Regions from separate parts of the Glutamicibacter sp. X7 genome, predicted to be linked through region 1. Evidence: predicted binding sites of a transcription regulator. Region 1 holds the regulator's gene; the other holds the start of a gene.
What was found. The regulator HrcA, encoded in region 1, represses chaperone genes, less so after heat shock. The targets are predictions, from matches to a motif close to TTNGCACTCGNNNNNNNCGAGTGCNAA.
Positions count from the first base shown of each region.

Region 2: the regulator HrcA is predicted to act here: its motif matches at 2,292-2,318, upstream of groL (chaperonin GroEL).

Region 1 is NZ_CM142678.1:1,855,591-1,859,003, forward strand. Features, by position in the region: gene ACYU0X_RS08965 (16S rRNA (uracil(1498)-N(3))-methyltransferase) at 1-206, opposite strand, end outside; gene dnaJ (molecular chaperone DnaJ) at 217-1,338, opposite strand; gene hrcA (heat-inducible transcriptional repressor HrcA) at 1,396-2,403, opposite strand; gene ACYU0X_RS08980 (DUF3097 domain-containing protein) at 2,517-3,368, shown strand.
Region 2 is NZ_CM142678.1:594,838-598,250, reverse strand. Features, by position in the region: gene ACYU0X_RS03065 (DUF4031 domain-containing protein) at 1-387, shown strand, start outside; gene groL (chaperonin GroEL) at 465-2,102, opposite strand; gene ACYU0X_RS03055 (LytR C-terminal domain-containing protein) at 2,386-2,982, opposite strand; gene ACYU0X_RS03050 (DUF3263 domain-containing protein) at 3,034-3,291, opposite strand.

The DNA of each region.
Region 1 (3,413 bases):
CGGACGCTCAGGAGCTCACGCCCGACCTCGAGCACGCTCACGGTCAGCCGGGTACCGCGCCCGTCGAGCAGATCGAGCTGCTCGCCGGGCGCGGCCCGCTTGACCGTGGCCGCATGGTGGGCCTCGGCCCCGGTGAGCTCAAGGGTATCGCCCACTGCGGCACCACTGGCCTGCTCGGGGTCGATGGTGAAGCTCTGGTTACTCATTGGCTAGCCGTTAGCGCTGGTGGAGCTTGTCGCGCAGGCGGGCAAACATGCCGCCGGACTGTTCGACCTGACCGGCGGTCATCTCCTCACCGCGGAGCTTAGCCAGCTGTTCGAGCAGGTCGCGCTGGGCGGCGTCGAGCTTGGTGGGGGTCACCACCTGCAGGTGCACGACGATGTCGCCGCGCTTGCCGCCGCGAAGCCGTGGCACACCCAAGCCGGGCAACGTGACGGTGTCCCCGTCCTGCGCGCCGGCTTCGACGTTCACGGTCTGTTCGCCGTCGAAGGTTTCCAGCTTCAGCTCGCAGCCCAGGGCCGCGGCGGTCATCGGCAGGCTCATCTTGGCGTGCAGGTCGTTGTGGTCGCGTTCGAAGATCTTGTGGCGACGCACGTCAATTTCCACGAACAGGTTGCCGTTCGGGCCACCGCCCGGGCCTGCCTCGCCCTGACCACGGAGCTGGATGCGGGTACCCGAGGCCACACCGGCCGGAATGTTCAGTTGCTTGGACACATGCTCGCGCACGCGGCCCTCGCCGTTGCACTCCACGCAGGGATCCGGGATGGTGGTGCCGTAGCCGCGGCAGGCGGCACAGGTTTCGACGGTCATCATCTGACCCAAGAAGGAGCGCACCGGGCGCTGCACTTGACCGGCGCCGTGGCAGATCGAGCAGGTCACCGGGCTGGTGCCTTCGCGGCAGCAGGAGCCGTTGCAGACCTTACAGGTGACAGCCGATTCCATCTCCAGCGGGTACACGGTGCCCTTGACCGCGTCCTCCAGGTCGATGGTGACGGTGATCAGCGCGTCACGCCCTGGCTGGGTACGCGACATCGGGCCCTGCTGGCCGCCGGCACCTCCGAAGAACTGCTCGAAGATATCCCCGAAGCCACCGAAACCGCCACCGCCGAAGCCTTGCTGGCCGTTGCCGTTCTCGTCGCCGGTCGCGTCGTAGTTGGCGCGCTTCTGCTCATCGGAGAGCACCTCATAGGCGCGGGTTACCAGCTTGAACTGCTCAGCGGCATCCTGAGACGGGTTCACGTCCGGGTGCAGCTTGCGCGCAAGTTTGCGGTACGCGCTCTTGATTTCCTGTCCGGTCGCGTCCTTGGCCACGCCAAGGGTTTCATAGTGCGTGCTCACGGTGAAGCCGCATCCTTTCTGCAGGGGTCATACGTTGAGTGTAGGGGCCAACAAGGGTTAGCCGGTCAAAATACGCGAAAGATAGCGCGCCACAGCGCGTACTGCGGCCATCGACGAGGGATAGTTCATGCGCGTCGGGCCCAGCACGCCGAGTTTATTGCGGGCATCGTTACTGTAGGTGGTGGCGATGACCGCGGTATCCAGTAGCTGGCCGTAGTGGTTCTCGGTGCCGATGGCTACGGCCACACCACGTGAATCCGCTTCGAGCTCGGAAAATAGCTTCAGCAATACAACCTGTTCCTCTAGTGCTTCGAGAACCGGAGTAATGCTCAAAGGAAAGTCTCTGCCCGAACGGGCCAAATTCGCGGTTCCGGCCATCACAATACGCTGTTTGCCAGCGGCGAGGGCCATTGCCGAAATACCGTCGACCAATTCGTTGAGAAAAGCCGCGTCTAGTTCCGCCGGGACGGGCACGGACTCAGCCTGTGCCAAGTCGGCAATTTGCCGCCCCGCAAAGTGGGTTAGCAGCCAGATTTTGGAACGTTGGAGCTCTTCTTCACCAATCATCCGATCCACCGTCAGCATGCGCTGATCCACGGTGCCGTCGGAGGTGATAAGTACCATCAGCACCTGGGATCCACCCAGCCACACCAGTTCCAGATTTTTCAAATGTGCCAGGTCGTAATGCGGCACCTGAATCATCGCGACCTGATTGGTCAACTGTGAGAGCAAGCGCACGGTGCTGCGCAAGAGATCGTCGAGATCGTGCGAACCGTCGAGAATCTTGTTGATGGCGTCGCGTTCGGGTCGTGAGAGCGGCTTGAGCTCCTCGATCTGATCCACGAAACGCCGATAGCCCTTTTCGGTAGGGATACGCCCCGAAGAGGTGTGCGGGGCCGCGATCAGCCCCTCCTCTTCCAGGGCCGCCATGTCATTGCGGATTGTCGCCGCCGAGACGCCGAGATTATGACGATCTAGCAGCGCCTTAGAGCCGACGGGCTCACGGGACTGCACGTAGTCCTCGACGATTGCGCGCAGCACATCCAACCTACGCAACTCACTCATGGGACCACCTCGCCTCGAATTAGCACTCGAACCTTTCAAGTGCCAAGTCTAGTACGTTCAACGCTTGCTAGCATGGGATTTCCCGCGTATTCGATCACAGCGAAAGGCAGTTCGTGACCAATTATCCCTGGGGCGCCCAAGACCTGCGCGCGCCACAGCCGCGAAAACTCCGCCAAGTGCCCGTCGCCAAGGGCCTACTGCTTGAAGACGTGGACAGCGGATGGGTCGGTGAAGTCATACGCACGGAAAAGTCCGGCGGCATGCGCGTCATCGTGCTTGAAGATCGACATGGCCGCACTCGCTCCTTTCCCGCAGGCTTCGGATTTCTGCTCGAGGGCGAACCGGTTGAACTAATCGAGCCGCGCACAGCGGCCGGCTCGGGCAAGAAAATCTCTGCCTCCGGTTCCGTGGCGGTCACCGGGCATAAGGCCCGTGTTGCCCGCGCCAGTCGCATCTGGGTCGAGGGTAAGCACGATGCGGAACTGGTCGAAAAGGTGTGGGGCCATGACCTGCGCGTGGAAGGCATTGTTGTCGAGCCCCTGCACGGCGTCGACGACCTGGCTGGAGCGATCGCCGAGTTCGCCCCATCGCCACAGCGACGTCTGGGCATTCTGGTTGATCACCTGATCGAGGGCACGAAAGAACAACGCATCGTCCAAGAGGCACTCAAGGTGCCCGGTGCGGCCGGAAACGTGAAAATTCTCGGCCACCCCTACGTGGATGTCTGGCAGGCGATCAAACCCGCCACGCTGGGAATTTCGGCGTGGCCGGTCATCCCCAAAGGCACGGATTGGAAAACCGGCGTGTTGCGCAGCTTCGGCTGGCCGCATGCGACGGCCGAAGACATCGGCATCGGTTGGTCGAAAATCTTGAATACCGTCACCCATTACGGACAACTCGAACCGCAGTTGCTCGGTCGTGTCGAAGAGCTGATCGATTTCCTCACCAGCGAAGATTACAACTAGCTAACAATCGCCCAGTAAATGGAGAATAGGGTGCAATATCCCCGA
Region 2 (3,413 bases), 1.3 Mb from region 1:
GCAGAACTGGCCGAATCATTGTTGGCGGGGATCCTGCCTGTGGAAGAGCGCCAAAGGGTCAGTGCCCTGGTGTTAGTGACCGCCACACATCGCGCCAGCCCTTCGGACAATGTGGCCATGTCGCTCTGCGACGCGGATCTTGAGGTTCTTGCCCGTCCCCAACCTGCCTACGATCGCTACGTAGCTGCCATAGCCGAAGAATACGCCCACTTGGACCCCGTGCTCTTCGCTCAGGGGCGGTTACGTATACTCGACGATTTTCTGCAACGTCCGGCAATCTACGCCACGCCAGAGGCCCAAAAACGTTGGGAGTCCGCGGCTCGAGCCAATATCGAGCGCGAGATTCGACGACTGAATAGCGGACTGAGCTCCACAGCAGAGCGTTAAATGAAACGGCACGGGGCCGTATCCATCAAAGGATACGACCCCGCGCCTTGAGGCCTATTGAGCCAAACGGGTCAGGCTTAGAAGCCGCCCATTCCGCCCATGCCACCCATCTCATCGCCGCCCGGAGCGGCAGCGCCAGCCGGAGCCGGCTTGTCTGCCACAACCGCCTCGGTGGTCAGGAACAGACCAGCGATCGAGGCGGCGTTCTGCAGTGCCGAACGGGTAACCTTCACCGGGTCGTTGACGCCAGCGTCCAGCAGGTCAACGTACTCGCCGGTGGCGGCGTTCAGACCGTGGCCAGCAGGCAGACCCTTGACCTTGTCAGCAACGACGCCCGGCTCGAGACCAGCGTTCAGGGCGATCTGCTTCAGCGGAGCTTCGATACCCACGCGTACGATGTTCGCACCGGTGGCTTCGTCACCCTCGAGGGAGAGCTTGCCGAAGGCGGCTTCGCCAGCCTGGATCAGAGCCACGCCACCACCGGCGACGATGCCCTCTTCCACGGCTGCCTTAGCGTTACGCACGGCATCCTCGATGCGGTGCTTGCGCTCCTTGAGCTCCACCTCGGTAGCGGCGCCGGCCTTCAGCACGGCCACACCACCGGAGAGCTTTGCGTGGCGCTCCTGCAGCTTCTCGCGGTCGTAGTCCGAATCGGTGTTCTTGATTTCGGCAGCGATCTGGCTCTTGCGACCCTCGATGGCGTCGGCGTCGCCGCCGCCCTCCACGATGGTGGTCTCGTCCTTGGTGATAACCACCTTACGGGCGGTACCCAAGACCTCAAGGCCGACGTTGTCCAGCGACAGGCCGATTTCCTCGGAAACAACCTGGCCACCGGTCAGAATAGCGATGTCGGTCAGCATGGCCTTGCGACGATCGCCGAAGCCCGGAGCCTTGACGGCGACGGACTTGAACAGACCACGGATCTTGTTCAGGATCAGGGTTGCCAGAGCCTCGCCCTCGACGTCCTCGGCAATGATCAGCAGCGACTTGTTCGACTGCATGACCTTCTCCAGCAGCGAAACCATGTCCTTGACGCTGGAGATCTTCGAGTTGACGATCAGGATGTAAGGGTCTTCCAGGACGGTTTCCTGGCGCTCCGCGTCGGTGACGAAGTAGGCCGAGATGTAGCCCTTGTCGAAACGCATACCCTCAGCGAGCTCAAGCTCGAGGCCGAAGGTGTTGGATTCCTCGACGGTGATAACGCCCTGCTCGCCGACCTTATCCAAAGCCTCAGCGATCAGACCACCAATTTCGGTGTCGCCAGCGGAGATCGACGCGGTAGCAGCGATCTGCTCCTTGGACTCGATCTTCTTGGCAGCGGTGAACAGCTCGGCGGTGACGGCCTCAACGGCCTTGTCGATGCCGCGGCGCAGTGCGATCGGGTCGGCGCCTGCGGCAACGTTACGCAGGCCTTCCTTGACCAGTGCCTGAGCCAGCACGGTTGCGGTAGTGGTACCGTCACCTGCGACGTCGTCGGTCTTCTTAGCTACTTCCTTGACCAGCTCGGCGCCGATCTTCTCGTAGGCATCCTCGAGCTCGATCTCCTTGGCGATGGAGACACCGTCGTTGGTGATGGTCGGTGCGCCCCACTTCTTTTCAAGTACGACGTTGCGCCCACGCGGGCCCAGGGTAACCTTCACGGCGTCGGCCAGGGTGTTCAGGCCGCGCTCGAGGCCGCGGCGTGCTTCCTCGTCAAATGCAATCATCTTGGCCATAGTGGCTTACGGTCCTTTCGGGACAATCATGCGAAAGTTCAACCGACAGACAGCGCCCGCGACGGACGAGTGTTCCGTTTCCGGCATCGGACCGGAGACGAACCAGCTCTCGCTATCTGAGGTAATTCGCCTCGGCGCAACGTGACCGTGCTTCCGGAAGGAAACGGTTAAACCGGAAACCGACCGGAATTAGCAGTCTCGACGCGCGAGTGCTAATACAAATATTGGCACTCTCGCGGTGCGAGTGCAAGCCGGTCGGCTCTAGGCGAAGACTTATTCGAGGCTACTGTTCCTCGGTCACATCGCTACCTATAACGATCGAGATTCGGTCGGGAATATTGCTGGTTTGCAGTACCGCCTCAATACCGAGCGCAGCCGCCGTCTTCTGAGCAGTCATCTCGTACGCGTTAGACGCGTAGTAAACGGCGGATTCGGTTTCCAGTCGCGACCAATCGCCGGTGCGCAGATTCGTGAAGCCCTCTTCGAGCAACTGCTCTTGCGCAGTTCCGGCCGATCCGCGTACCCCGGACGCATTGTAGATACCCACGCGCTGCCCGTAGAGCACTTCGGAGTCGTCGATGCTAAAGCTGGGCGAGGGCTCCTCGGTTTCGCTCGGGGTTGGCGAGGAACTCGTCTCCTCGCTTGCCGTTGTCGTCGCGGTCGGCTCCGTAGCGGTAGGCGAGGCAGGCTGCTGGTTAAAGACGAAGAACGATATGGCTCCAATGATCAGCACGGACACCGCGGCGATAATCACCCAGCGTAGCGACCCGCCCGCGGACTTTGCCGCAGCAGATTGCGCCCATCCATGGGCATGGTGCGATCCCACTCGGGTGTTGAACTCCGGAACGCGATCAAACTCATCACGCGGGTAGTTGGTCATTCTCGTCCTTGTTCGATGGATAACTGGCGGCGGTCGGTGTGCGGGAGTGACTCAACGTCCCTGTCCGACGGCGCCGCCCACGCGTCGCCTCGTAGTTCGTAGTCTACGCAACCGCTTGACCAGCATCGGGTCATAGGCCAACGCAGCGTCCGTGTCGATCAGCTGGTTGAGCAGCTGATAGTAATGGGTCGCGGACATCGAAAACTGCTGCGTAATGGCCTGTTCCTTGGCACCGGCGTACTTCCACCACAGGCGCTCCATGTAAAGAATCTGTTGCGAGCGCTCGTCTAATTCGCTGTCCGGATTCATCACGAAATCAGCTAAGAACTCTTGCTCTGACACCACGCTCACCTCGATTCCTCTGCTCTCGCCTGTGGGCTTCTACTCGTTCATGGTGACCCAGCGTGCAGCCGGGACGCCACAGATATTCT